One region of the Cupriavidus sp. 01T418 genome, then DNA from elsewhere that is predicted to be linked to it. Evidence: riboswitches for the same ligand, from Rfam matches in the RefSeq annotation. Region 1 holds a riboswitch; the other holds the start of a gene.
The links. Region 1 has a riboswitch for S-adenosylmethionine ahead of AC1DQ3_RS04105 (DUF3293 domain-containing protein). Riboswitches for the same ligand answer to the same signal wherever they lie in the genome.

Region 1 (7,112 bases):
TAACAAGCAACTGGCCTTCCTGCAGCATGTCTATCGAGCGCTCAAACCTGGCGGCCGGGCGGCGGTGGTGCTGCCGGACAATGTGCTGTTCGAGGCGAACATCGGCGCGGAGATTCGCCGTGACCTGATGGACAAGTGCAATCTGCATACCATCCTGCGTCTGCCCACGGGCATTTTCTACGCCCAAAGCGTGAAGACCAACGTGCTGTTCTTTACCCGCGGCAAGACCGAGAAGGGCAACACCACCGGCGTGTGGGTGTACGACTTGCGCGCGAACATGCCCCAATTCGGTAAGCGCACGCCGCTAACCCGTGCTCACTTTGCCGAATTCGAGAAGGCTTATGGCAGCCAGCCGGACGGGCGTGCCCAGCGCAGGGACACGGGCGCTGAGGGGCGGTTCCGTTATTTCAGCCGCGAGGACATCACCAAGCGTGGCGACAGTCTGGACATTGCCTGGCTGAAGGACGAGGACGAAAACGGCGGCGAACTGAGGAAGCCGAAGGTGCTGGCACAGGAGGCGATGGCCGAGTTGGAAGGCGCGCTGGAGGAGTTGCGCGGCTTGATGGAGGAACTGGGTGTGGAGGCGGTAGAGGAATGAGTGAATTTCCGCAAGGGTGGTTGGAAACGACGCTGGGCGAAGTCATTGACTACGGGGTGACCATCAAGGCTGAGCCGGATGAAATCGCGGACGACGCGTGGATTCTGGAGCTTGAGGACATCGAGAAGGACACGTCGAGGATTGTCGGTCGTTTTACCTTCGGGGATCGCCAGTCCAAGAGCACGAAGAACAGCTTCGTGAAGGGAGATGTGCTCTACGGGAAATTGCGACCATACTTGAACAAGGTTGTGATCGCCGACTCTGATGGTTTCTGCACCACTGAAATCGTGCCAATCAAGCGGACCAGTGCCACGGACAATCGCTACGTTTTCTACTGGCTCAAGAATCCGCGCTTTCTCGATTACGCGGCAGAAGTCAGTCATGGATTGAACATGCCACGTCTCGGCACGGACGCAGGGAAGAAGGCGCCATTCGTGCTTGCGCCCCTACACGAACAAAAGCGCATCGCCGACAAACTCGACGCCGTGCTGGCCCGCGTGGATGCAGCTCGCGCTCGACTGGAGCGCGTGCCGGCGCTGCTCAAGCGCTTCCGGCACTCCGTGCTGGCGGCTGCCATCAGCGGGGAGCTGACGGAGGAATGGCGGTTGGAGTGCGGGTTGTTGAAGGAGTGGAGTTCCGTTGACGTGCAGGCTGTTGCCCAAGTCGGCACTGGATCTACGCCATTGCGTTCGAATCCTGCCTTCTATGCGCCGCAGGGCACGCCGTGGATTACCAGTGCCGCCACTTCCAAGCGTTTCGTAACTGCAGCAGATGAGTTTGTGACCGATGAGGCAATCAGAGCGCATAGGCTGAAAATCTATCCAGCCGGCACATTGTTGATTGCTTTGTATGGCGAAGGCAAAACACGGGGCCAAGTAACGGAATTAGCAATTCCGGCCACAATCAATCAGGCCTGTGCTGCGGTGCAAGTTGATCAAGCAAAAGCGGATAGGCGCTATGTGCGCCTGACGCTTGAGGCCAACTATTACGAGATGCGTGATTTGGCAGAGGGAGGGAATCAGCCAAACCTTAACCTTTCGAAGGTGAAAGAATTCCCAATGTCACTGCCATCGCTCCAAGAGCAACGCGAAATCATCCGCCGGGTCGAGTCTCTGTTCGGCCTCGCTGACAAGGTACAGGTCCAATACGAGCGCGCCCGCGAACGCCTTGACAAGCTCATCCCCGCGCTGCTGACGAAGGCCTTTCGAGGTGAACTGGTGCCGCAGGATCCGAGCGACGAGTCGGCCGAGAAGCTGCTGGAGCGGGTGAGGGCGGAGTCGGCGGCGTTTGCTGCGCCGGGTAGGAGGCGGGTTAAGCGATCCTGCGGCTCACTGGATTCATGAGGCTAGCTAGAGCCAACGCTCGCGGGTGCAGACGTACGGGATGTCACGTGCCAGTGTCCGATTAGCTTGTCAGGCATAAGGTCCAGGCTTTCATTGCGAACAACGTGAAGAGTCGCGAACGGTGGCCCCAATTTGTCATGGACCGCAAGCTACTAGGACTCTTTGCAAACCGCAGCAATGCCGGCATAGCCCTGCACTCAAGTGCAACGGAATCCGCCCACCACTGGCCCGCTTTGGAGAACTGCGCGAGGTGATGTAGGCCGCGGGCAAAGTTGTGGATCTGGGTTTCATCTCCGTGTTAGTTTGCACGGAATTCTGCCCCCGACAATGTCGGCGCTTGACGTACTGCGATAGCGTGTGCTCTAATAGACGAACATTATGAATTGGGTCGACGCCCATGCCAACCTGCCTCCCCGGGCAAGGTGGATCGCGAAAGCGGATGTGGCTCCTGTAGGAGCAACCAAGCGGGTAACGCGTCGACCCTCCTTCAACGGAGGGTTTTTTGTTTTCTGACTCGGAAATTCCTAAAGACATCATCCAGGCTTATCTGGAAACCCACTACCACGTGCACGGCGGCACCCCGCCCACCCAGAAGGTGGGCGAGGCCAACCCCGTGCTGGCTGCACTGCACGATACGGACGGCGTGGCCTGCAGCGCCTTCATCACGGCGTGCAATCCCTTTAGCGAGCAGCGGGAGCCGGCCTGCAATCTTGAGCGGCAGCGGGCATTGGCGCACACCCTGCAGCAACGCGGATTCCGCTTCATCGGCGGCATCGGCCAGCATCCTGTCAATGGATGGCCGGGCGAGGAGAGCTTCCTTACGCTTGGCCTTGCCTTGGACGACGCGAAGGCACTGGGTACGCAATTCGGCCAGAACGCCATCGTCCGGTCCGGCGCGGATGCCATGCCGCAATTGATTCTCTTGCGATAGTTTTAGACAGACTCGGATTGAGAAACGGCTGGTCTGCCGCCCCGCATGGGGGAATGGACCGGGGGATTTGTTCCAGCTTGCCGCCCCCGACAATTCGTCAAACGCGGCTAAACAGGAGATCGAGATGCCTGCCATCCCTACTTGCCTCCCAGCCGTCCGCCGGGACGCGACTGCTTCATACCTACCCCAGGCCCAGTACCTCGCTGGTGAGAGGCATCCGGCGTTGCCGCAGCCCATTCCCGCGGTGTTGACGCATGCCCGCTGACGACTGCATGCCGAAGGCGGGGGATATGTCTCACGCCACCATCACCGTCGACGACGACGCTTTACGCAGGCACAGCTTCGATCTGGTGCATTTCCCTATGTACCTGGCGCAGCGTGTGCCGCAGCGTGTGCGCGTCGAAATCATCGGAGACCACGAACAGGCCGATCTGATGGGGCTCTACACCAATGCCAGCCAAGAGCGAAGCCGGAAGTACGCGAAGCTGATCGCCGACGAGCACGGATGCGTGACGAAGAGCGACGCGTTCTTCCATGCTGTCCACGCGGCTTTTTCGGCCAGTGCGGGAGAGCTGACCTACCTCGGCTTCTCGCGCGCGGGGCCACCGGTCTACGCCCCGCTGTTTGCGTTGGCGATCTTCTATAGGAAGTACGGCCGCGGGCTATACAAAGCCGGCCAGGTCCTTCCTACACCCTGGCCCGAGCTGACCTTCGGCTATACGTTTTCCATTCGATGACAACGGGTGGAGCCCTAGTGCTGCCGACAGCAAGCGGGCGCGGCACAACAGGAGAGATTCATGACAATTCGCAACGGGCTTTTTTCCTCGGAGTCGGTTTCCGCCGGCCATCCGGACAAGTTGGCCGACCGCATTTCCGATCGCATCCTGGATGCCTTCCTGGCGCGCGATCCTCATGCGCGGGTTGCTTGCGAGACGCTGTTAGCGGACCAGTGCGTGGTCGTAGCCGGCGAGTTCAAGACGCGACGCCGCGATGATTTCGAGGCGGTGCGAGAGTCGGCCGAGGCGCTGGTGCGCGAGGTGCTGCGCGAAACGGGCTACCGCGATGCCGAAACGGGCATCGACCCGCAGCACTGCGAAGTCCAGATCCGCTTCAATGGCCAGTCGCAGGACATCAACCAAGGTGTCGATCGCGCCGACGGCATCCTGGGCGCGGGGGACCAGGGGCTAATGTTCGGCTATGCCACCGACGAGACGCCGGAGCTGATGCCGGCGCCGATCGTCTACGCGCACCGGCTCGTGCGGCGCCAGGCCGAACTGCGGGAGCAGGGCATCGTGCCCTGGCTTCAGCCGGATGCGAAGTCGCAGGTGAGCATCCGCTACGTCGACGGCCGCCCCACGCAGATTGAGGCCGTGGTGCTATCGACGCAGCATGATGCGGGCATCGAGTTGGAAGCGCTGCGCGCCGCGGTGCTGGAGCATGTGATCGAGCCGGTGATCCCGGCGCACTTCCGCGCCAAAGGACTGCGCCGCCTGATCAACCCGACCGGGCGCTTCGTCACAGGTGGCCCGAAGGGCGATGCTGGACTGACTGGCCGCAAGATCATCGTCGACACCTATGGCGGCGCGGCGCCCCATGGCGGCGGCGCCTTCTCCGGTAAGGACCCCTCCAAGGTGGACCGCTCGGCGGCCTATATGGCTCGTTACCTAGCGAGGCAGGTCGTGGCGCGCGGCTGGGCGCGGCGTGCCCTGGTGCAGCTCGCCTACGCGATCGGCGAGGCGGAGCCGGTCAGCTTCCTGGTCGAGACGTACGGGACCGAGGTCGAATCACGGCGCGACATCGCTGCCGAGCTTGCGCGCGAGTTCGACCTGCGGCCGCAGGGGATCATTGAAACCCTGGACCTGCTGCGTCCTATCTACTATCCGACCGCGGCCTACGGCCATTTCGGCCGGGAGGATGTCAGTCTGCCTTGGGAACAGTGATGGGATGACCCGCGCGAGAGCGCTGCCAGGCCTGCGGGCCATGAGTGCAAAAGATAGGGTGGCAATCGCCGACGAGGCGGATGTCGCAAGGAAGACAGTCAAGGAGGATACCGAATGAGCCATGATGGATTTTTGGGGTTGGCACAGTGGCACCCCGCCCATGCCAAGCTGGGTGGCCTTGTGGGCGTGCTGGTGGGCGATGCGCTTGGCGTACCGTATGAGTTTCACCCAGCGCAGCAGTTGCCGGCGCGCAAGGCCATCGAGATGCAGCCGCCAGCTGGATTTCCGCGCGCGCACACCGGTGTGCCGATAGGGACCTGGTCCGACGACGGTGCGCAGGCCCTGTGTCTGCTGGCCACCCTGGTCGAGCACGAACACTTCTCGCTGGTCGATTTCGCCGACCGGCTGCTGCGCTGGCTGGACCGTGGCTATCTGGCCGTTGATGGGCGGGTCTTCGATGTCGGCATCCAGACTGCCGACGCACTGGACAATCTGCGCGACGGCGCGTCGCCGCGTGAATCGGGTGGGGCCGATGTCATGGACAATGGCAACGGCAGTCTAATGCGCTGTCTGCCCTTGGCGCTTCTGCATGCGGGGACCGACTCGGCACTCGTGCGCGGGGCCCACCTGCAATCGCTACCCACGCATGCCCATGCGCGCTCGCAGGTCGCGTGCGCTTTCTATTGTCTGGTCGCCACCGGCTATCTGCGCGGTCTGGCGGACCCGTGGGCATCCGCAGACAGTCGTCTCGAAACGGTCTATAAAGCGTGGCCCGATGAGCGGAAAGGCAGCGAATATCTCCGCGAGTTGGACATCCTGCGAGGTTTCCCGAAACATGACGCGCCGCGTGGCACGGGCTACGTGCTCGACACGATCTGGTCGGCGCGGCGCGCGCTCGAAGAGTCGACGTTCGAGGACGTCGTCAGGACGGCCGTCCTGTTCGGAAATGACACCGATACGACCGCCTGCGTCGCAGGGGGCCTGGCCGGCATCCGCTTCGGGCTGGGCGGTATTCCGACGCGATGGCTTAAGCAGCTACGTGGATTTGAGATTGCTGCGCCGTTGACTTCTGCGTTGCTCGCAAAAGGTCAAGAAGAAGGCGCTCATGGAACCTGATGGGATTGCCACCGGTCTGGGATTCCATTCGACCATCTTCACAACCGGACAGCGTCAACCAACTGAAGATGGAAGGCTGACATGAGCGAGCCTCTTGAAGCAGAGATGGTGCGGGCGCTGCTTTTGAAGCAACTAGACGCGCAGGGTGTCGGGCATTCCGCCGACTTCCCGAGCCTGCTGCCGGCGCTGTCGCTGCCGAGGCATGCCGTCATGAAGAGGAAGCTCCTGCACTCAAGTGCAAACCGCAGCAATGCCGGCACAGCCCCTGCATTCAAGTGCAACGGTTGGCGCTTTAGTCATGGCCAGCGCCTCGATACGCCATCTTGGCCAGCTCCGTGACGGTAGGTCACCGAGCTGAACACAGAGCGCCGGCGCAAGGGGGCATGCCCTTGATGCCGCGTCCCGCCGTGGTTGAACACCGAAACGATGCGCAGTCCGGTTGTACTTCCCCCTTGAGAAGGAAGGCGCTATTTCCGGCATATGATTTACCTTGTAGACTTTCTGCACTCAAGTGCAATCGGGGGAATGAATCTTCCGCGGATCAAGGCATCTTCAAGACTTGCGTGGACGAGATGAGCCATGCTGCAGCAGCCGCACGACAGGTCCCATCGGTGTCATTGACACCATTGGAAGTGCCAGTCGCTTCCAATGGCGAACAACGAACCCCAGTCGGGGAGGGCGATTTGAAAGACAAGAACAATGAGAGCAATGGATTCGGCGGACTGCTGCGGGATCATGCGGCCGATCCGGCAATCGGCGGGCTTGTAGGGCTGCTAGTGTCAGATGCTCTAGGCGTACCGTGGGAATTTCATCCACCGGAGAAGCCGATTTGCCTTTCGTGGGCGGGCGGTGGGGTCGGTGTACATGTAAAAGTGAAACCGACCGCCTGAACATTGCTGTGCGAGGCCGGGAAGTTCAGGGGTTTGCTGTACCCAGACGCGCTGTGAAGATAGGTCAACAAACGTAATAAGCCCAGTTGGGCATTCCGTTGACACCCACCAATCCAGTCCGGCCTTGCCCTTACCCCGCCGGGCTTCGCACGGAGGTTTGTCTTAACCTGTATTGTTGCTGGCCGACCCGATGCAGGGGCGTACGCAACTAGGTCGACCCCCGAATCGGTGGTCATGGGCGCAGACTCAATGCCGAGCTTGAGCAGGCGGTATTGCACCAGCAATTCGCCGCAG
Region 2 (7,112 bases), on a different contig from region 1:
GGAACGATCTTCATGCCCACTCAGCGGCCTCACCGGGTGAGCAGTTCTCGCTTCTCAGGGGCTGGCAACAGCGAAGCAGCCAGCGCTTCTTCGGCAATGGACAAGCCATGTTGCCGCATCGCGCCGCGACTGCCCTGGCAGTTAGCGCATTCCCGGCGATGTTCAAATCGTCGCTGTCTATGCGAAAGCCACCCGCACAGCTTTCATCTGACCTCCTTCTTGCACGCGTCGATGTGAAGCTGCTTCAGTTTCGCCGTCGACATCTTTGGCATGTCGTACGCAATGTTCGTTGCCTCGGTGGTCGTCGAGAGAAAGAGCCGGTCGCCCCCGCCAAGCTCGCTCGCTCGCTTCAATACATCTTCCCTGGGCACCCCCGTATCGCGTAGTTGCGCGGCGATGAACAGAAGGTCGGCGACGCACTGGCAGACTGACATTCTTTCTGCATTGCTTGTCTCACTTTGCCGCTGCTGCATTTGCGCACAGGCTTCGGCAGCGGCTAGCAGGGCGAAGGCTGCAATCACTCCGGCTCGTACAGCTTGGTGTTGCATGCTGGTTTCCCCGTTTTTTCTTATCGGGCGGCCTGGTCCTGCCAGCCAAATTCCCCTTTGTGACCATTATTTTCATGTGCAGGAAGCGATCTGTCTGGAACCGAACATTCGGTGCCGCGTTCTACGCGAAGGCGTCCTGCCTACCGCTCAAGATACGCCGAAGCCCCGCATATCCACCCCAGATGCAGTTCCGTCTTCGGCAGCCTTTTCGCGCGGTAAAAGCTGTTTGGCCTGGCATCCACGCCGAACAGCGCAGCGAACGCGCGATAGTCCTCAAACCAGGCATTGGTCGGGCTGAACGAGTGAACCAGCATCACTGCGTGATCCGCGTGAAAGCGCTCCGCTCTCCGGATCGCCGACGCAGTCCGGTGTAGCAGCTGATACCGGATCGACAAGGGGATCTCCGGCAGGCCAAGCGTTTCGGTGAGGAAATCAAGATGGGTATGCTTTCCCGGCGATCCCGATTCGAGCCACTCCGCCAGGGTGCGGTCGAAGGGTTCTCCAACTTTGCCTTCCACAGCGAAGGAGATCAGTTGGCCGTCGCATTTGCCCAGTACGCAGATGACGTTCCGTGATCTGGTGGTGCCGCGCGGGAACGCGACATGATGCTCGGGAATACCCGGCAGCAAGGCGGTGCCTCGCAGCGCCGGATAAGCCTCGATGGCGTTGGCGATCTCCACCGGGAAGCCATCGGCTTCCTGCCAGCAATGGGCCAGCGTGCGGGAGGAGTAGCCGGCTTTCCAATGCCTGACCAGATTTGCAAGAAAGGGTGCCCAGCTATCGGCCAGGGCGGTTGGAATGTAGATCCTGCTCATCTTTTTCTCTGCTGGAGAATGGCCTGCAGCGTCGACGCAGGCACGGTGCACGAGAGCAAGCTAGCATTGGCGGGTGGCGCTATATGTTCGGTCGCGAATATAGCCTTCGCCGTAGCCTTCTCCGCCCGTCCTTGACACGCAATCGGTCCACATGTTCCAATCTCCCGACATTCTGATTTGGGTCGACGCCCATGCCAACCTGCCTACCCGGGCAAGGTGGATCGCGAGAGCGGATGTGGTTCCTTGAAGCTTGAGGAACAACCAAGCGGGCACAGCGTCGACCCTCCTTGCAAGGAGGGTTTTTTGTTTTCTGCTTCAGTCATCGATCCCGAAACCATCCACGCTTACCTGGAGACGCACTATCACGTCCACGGCGGTGCGCCAGCCACATTGAGGGTCGGCGAGGCCAGCGCGTCGCTGGCTGCGTTGCACGACGCATCCGGCGTCAAGTGCAGCGCCTTCATCACCGCCTGGAATCCGTTCAGCCGGCAAGCTGCCGACGAAGCGGACAACGCGCGCCGCCAGGCGGCCTTGGCGGGCGAGCTGGCGCAACGCGGACTGACGTTCATCGATGGCATTGGCCAGCATCCCTCGAACGCATGGCCTGGCGAGCCCAGTCTCCTGGTGCTTGGGCTTGCGCTCGAAGACGCCAGGGCGCTCGGCGCCAGATATGAACAGAACGCGATCATCTGGTCGGGCGCCGATGCCGTGCCCCAGTTGATCCTCTTGCGTTAGGCCAAGGTGGAATGATGCAAGACATGCCTGTAACCCAACCCGCTTCCAACCCGACCTCACGCAGCCGCTTCCGAGGCTGCCTGCTCGGCGGCGCAGCCGGCGACGCGCTCGGCGCCCCCGTGGAGTTCATGACGCGCGCCGGGATCCTGGAACGCTTCGGCGCCGGCGGCATCACGGACTACGCCCCGGCTTACGGTGGCATCGGCACCATCACCGATGACACGCAGATGACGTTGTTCACCGGCGAAGGCCTGCTGCGTGCCTGGGTGCGGGGCACCGGCAAGGACATCACCAGCTATTCGAGCGTCGTCGCGCGCGCCTACTTGCGCTGGCTGCACACGCAAGGGATCCGGCCCGCATGGCATGCGGACGTCATCGCGGACAAGCCGGGATGGCTCTACCGGCAGGCAGCGCTGCACAGCCGCCGCGCACCGGGCAACACCTGCTTGTCCGCGCTGGAATCCATGATGACGCCGGGCGAGCCTGCGCGTAACGACAGCAAGGGCTGCGGCGGCGTCATGCGCGTGGCGCCGGCTGGCCTCTTCGCGTGGCGGCACCCGAATCCGCGAACGCCCCGGTACGCCTTTGCTCTCGGGACCGAGCTTGCCGCCCTCACCCACGGACATCCAAGCGGATCGCTGACGGGCGGCGTGCTGGCCGCGTTGATCCACGAACTGGCGGACGGCGCGACGCTGCCTGCCGCCCTGGCGACGGCCAAGGCATGCCTGTGCGCGCAGTCGGACCACGAGGAAACGCTGCTGGCCATCATGCATGCGGAGCAGCTTGCGGGCTCCGGCGTGGCGCACGAGGATGCCGTCGCCCGCCTCGGTGAAGGCTGGGTCGCCGAGGAAGCGCTGGCGATCTCCATTTACTGTGCCCTTGTCGCGCGCGATTTTCGTCATGGGGTTGTGCTGGCGGTGAACCATAACGGCGACTCGGATTCGACTGGCGCGATCACCGGCAACCTGCTGGGCGCGCTGCTCGGCGAGGAAGCGATTCCGGCGCAATGGCTGGAGCCACTGGAACTGCGTGAGGTCATCGCCGAGCTTGCTGATGACCTGGGCGCGTTCCCGGGGTGGGAAATCGGCATCGATGCCGAGGACGCGGATCTGGTTCAACGGATCTGGAGCAAGTATCCTGGGCTTTGAATAGGCGTCAGCGTCAGCATCAAGTATCTGTATCCTGGCGTCTTCCGTGACGGACTCCGAGATGGCGAGGATGGGCACGCTGGACCATCTGCGGATTTCGTCGAGTACGAGCCTGCCGTTCACATCTGGCAGGCGGATATCAAGCACAATCAAGTCAGGTCGCCTTGAGCCCGCCAGCTTGATGCCCTCCGTGCCGCTTCCGGTCACGAGCACCCGATATCCCTATCCGCCCGGAAAGCGCCGCAAGTTGAATTGCATGGAGCGCTCACTGTCGATCACGCGTACACAATTCATTGTTTGTGCAACACCCACTTTCTTTCGGTGGCTGTGTTAAACCGGAATCCAAATAAAAAATGGATAAAAATTGGCGTGATCATGTATTGATAATATAAAAAATCGCCGGCGAATCTTTATGCCAAACCAATATTTTCGCCAATCGGGTGCTGCGGAGACGCTGTTAACAAATATTTTATATCGCATCGCAGCATTTTTAACTAACTTTTAATTCGGCAAATGGCTAAATCGCTGCCAACGTAAAGCAGACCCAGGGGAGTCTTTCCAAGCATTACGTTAAGGAGAATTCACAAAACGGGCCCCCCATTTCAGCGAATCTCGAACATGTCGACGTTCAAAGTAGAAAAACAAACAAGGCTCACAGGGCTCATGTCGGCCTTGCTTGGCGTACTGAGCCTCGTAGTCGGTCAGGGCGCCTTTGCCGAAGATGCGGCAACTGCCGCCAAACCGGAATCCAGCAGCTTCGTTGGCAAATTCATCGGTGCGTATACGGACGGCTCGCAGGCGATGCCTGACACGCCGTGGCCTTTTACAGGCGATGGCGGCAGCGGCGGCGATGCGCCCGAGTTGCGCAAGCTTCCCGCGCCGCAGAACTCGCCGCCGTTCCCCTACGGTGAATATCAGATGGGCGGCACGCCTACCATCGGCGACCGCAATAACGCACTGGTCTATCCACTGATGAAGGCACTGGGCGAGTCCTCCGATTTCTGGAAGGATTCGCGCACGCAGATCAGCGGCTGGGTGGAAATCGGCGGCAATATGAGCACATCGCAGCGGCAGCCGGGCAACCGCTACACCAATGCGCCGGCTGCCTACGACCAGATCCCCAACTCGGTGCAGCTGCACCAGGCGGACCTGCGCGTGACGCGCCTGCCCGACACGTATCAGACCGACCACGTCGACTTCGGCTTCCGCTTCGACCTGTTGTACGGCATGGACTACCGCTTTACCACCATGAAGGGGTTCTGGAGCAACCAGTTGCTCAGCAAGAACAAGCAATACGGTTTCGATATGCCGATGGCGTATGTCGATACCTACATTCCCGGCATTGCGCAGGGCATGAACATCCGCGTGGGCCGCTTTATCTCGCTGCCCGACATCGAAGCCCAGCTGGCGCCGGACAATTACATGTTCAGCCACTCGCTGCTCTACTCGTATGACCCCTATACGCAGGTCGGCGTGGTCGATTCCATCAAGCTGAACAAAAACTGGACGGTGCAGTTCGGCCTGACCGGTGGTAACGATACCTTGCCCGGTACCTCGGGCTCGAAGCTTTCGCCGCTGCTCTGCGCGCAGTGGATCAACGATGCAAATTCGGACTCGATCTATGGCTGCGCGAACTCGATCAATGGCGCCAACTATGCCTACAACAACGTCAACCAGTGGGTGGCAACCTGGAGTCACCGCTTTAGCCAGACGCTGAACAACGCGGTCGAGGCGTGGTACATGAAAGAGAACAACGTCCCCGTCTGTACCGGCCAGGTTGGCAGCGACGGTCCGGCGACCCCCAACGGCTGCCTGAACAGCACCTACTTTACCGACCCGAGCAGGCGCTTCAACACCAGCGAAATTGCAGTCGTGGACTATCTGAACTGGCAGTTCAGCTCGAAGGATAGTATTTCGGCCCGCCTCGAATACATGGACGACCGCCAAGGGCAGCGCACGGGTACGCCGGCCAGATACTGGGGTGAAGCGCTGAGCTGGACACACTTCTTCAATCAGTCGCTCCTGTTCCGACCCGAGATCAACCGCTACACGGCGAGCAGCCCTGCCTTCAACGGCGGCACGAAACGGGTGCAGACCATGGTGGCGGCCGATTTGATCATGAGGTTCTGAACAATAAAGGAAGCGTGTGACTTACCCCGGCACCCTGCGTAGCGGAACACTTATGGCTGGCGCCATCATCATGGCCTGCGCTCTCGGCATCGGGGCCATCAGGGGCGTTGGCATCGGAATGACGGGGAAAAGGGTGGCCGGCTCCGTGCCGGTCGCCCCGGCTATATCGGTAGCGCCGTCGGTCGCCCGCGCGGTCGACGCCGAGATGCCAGGAAACCCACGCATCCGGCGCCCGCCCCGTCGTCTTGCATGGTCGGACATTGTTCCGGCATACAGGCCGCCGCAGCGCTGCAGCGTGCTGGCAACGGCCGGATCGCCCTTGCCCGCATGCGGCTATGGCGACTGGCCCGCATGAAAATCGACATCTGACACTTGACACTTTGCACTCGTCAAAAGGAGTCTTGCAATGAAGAGGTTTACGTTAGCCCTGCTCACGCTGGTTCCCGTTCTGGTACTGCCCGTCCAGGCCCACGCGTTTCACGATCTGGCACAGCAGAAGGTGATCGACAAGGCCATGGCGGACAAGAGGCAGGCGAAAGCGGGGCCGGCCAGCGGCGCGGTACCGGCCCCCCTGCTGGCGAAGGGGCATGCAGGCCATCCCTGAATCACGGTGGAAGCATTGGCGTGCTGATCGTGGCGGCACGCAGGGCAAGGCATGGCGGCGGCGGGGTGGCTACTGGATACGTGGACGAACGGATATGGTTCAATATGCGTCGCAAGACCACTTCGTTCCTCCACGCCATGACCTTGATCGACATTAAAAACCTCCAGCAAGCCGCTGCCGCATTCGGCGAGGCGCGCGGCTGGGGTCAGTACCACAGCCCCAAGAACCTGGCCATGGCGCTCAGCGTGGAAGTGGCCGAACTGGTCGAGATCTTCCAGTGGAAGACCGAGGACGAAGCGCGCGAGATCATGTCCACCGATGAGCGCGAGCATGTGGAGCAGGAACTGGCGGACATCACGATCTACCTGGCGCAGTTGCTCAGCGAACTCAATGTGGACCTGGATGCGGCGGTGAAAGCCAAGATGAAAATGAATGCGCTGAAGTATCCGCTGAAGACCGGCGGCGCGGGTTGAGATAGTGCGACGCTCAGGCCATACGTTGCGGCCAACAGGGATGTGCACCGCTGATGTGGCCGATGGTTTGCTCCCCTCGCCTCCGGGGGCCGCGCTGCTGCAGGCTGCAAGCGCGCCGGGCACGCAGGATTGCTTCGGATGCTGCATTGCAATATGGCGAACACGTGCGCGATAGCGCATTCCGCCCGTTCAAGGAGCGCAACCGCACGCTCATTACCCACATTATTTCCTACACTGCAAGACGTTCGCATCCATCGCCAGCGGGACCGCCAGCCATGACACGACTCGTCTTTGCCGCCGCCATCCAGCGCCATGTCCCCAGCCCGGAACGCGAAGTGTCCGCGGCTACCGTGTGTGCCGCCCTGGAACGCGCTTTCAGTGAGCAGCCGGAACTGCGCGGCTATATCCTCGACGACCAGGGCCAGTTGCGGCGGCACGTGGCCGTCTTTGTCGACGGCTCCGCCATTCGGGACCGCCGGCGCTTGAGTGACCGCGTAGGCGAGTGCAGCCAGATCTACGTGGTGCAGGCGCTGTCTGGCGGTTGACGATGCGCGGTGCCGTCGAAGGCACGCCACTGAAGTCTGGAGTCCAGCATGAGCGATCGGCTTCTCGTTGGCACGCGCAAGGGCTTGCTGATGTTGCAGCGCGACAGCGCCGGC

Region 2: it holds a riboswitch for S-adenosylmethionine, as region 1 does, so the genes downstream of both, AC1DQ3_RS15565 (DUF3293 domain-containing protein) here and AC1DQ3_RS04105 (DUF3293 domain-containing protein) in region 1, are expected to answer to the same signal.

What each region holds. Positions count from the first base shown of each region.
Region 1 covers NZ_JBFTQG010000002.1:427,567-434,678, forward strand. Annotated here, with positions in the region: gene AC1DQ3_RS04095 (class I SAM-dependent DNA methyltransferase) at 1-598, shown strand, start outside; gene AC1DQ3_RS04100 (restriction endonuclease subunit S) at 595-1,941, shown strand; SAM-I-IV-variant riboswitch at 2,310-2,415, shown strand; gene AC1DQ3_RS04105 (DUF3293 domain-containing protein) at 2,444-2,872, shown strand; gene AC1DQ3_RS04110 (hypothetical protein) at 3,127-3,609, shown strand; gene metK (methionine adenosyltransferase) at 3,670-4,812, shown strand; gene AC1DQ3_RS04120 (ADP-ribosylglycohydrolase family protein) at 4,927-5,928, shown strand; gene AC1DQ3_RS04125 (hypothetical protein) at 6,010-6,267, shown strand; gene AC1DQ3_RS04130 (hypothetical protein) at 6,612-6,818, shown strand.
Region 2 covers NZ_JBFTQG010000013.1:32,133-39,244, reverse strand. Annotated here, with positions in the region: gene AC1DQ3_RS15575 (hypothetical protein) at 204-548, opposite strand; gene AC1DQ3_RS15570 (DUF6946 family protein) at 689-1,414, opposite strand; SAM-I-IV-variant riboswitch at 1,526-1,638, shown strand; gene AC1DQ3_RS15565 (DUF3293 domain-containing protein) at 1,667-2,098, shown strand; gene AC1DQ3_RS15560 (ADP-ribosylglycohydrolase family protein) at 2,122-3,246, shown strand; partial or broken gene AC1DQ3_RS15555 (response regulator) at 3,259-3,459, opposite strand; gene AC1DQ3_RS15550 (outer membrane beta-barrel protein) at 3,910-5,376, shown strand; gene AC1DQ3_RS15545 (hypothetical protein) at 5,783-5,980, shown strand; gene AC1DQ3_RS15540 (nucleotide pyrophosphohydrolase) at 6,118-6,453, shown strand; gene AC1DQ3_RS15535 (ubiquitin family protein) at 6,729-6,998, shown strand; gene AC1DQ3_RS15530 (WD40/YVTN/BNR-like repeat-containing protein) at 7,047-7,112, shown strand, end outside.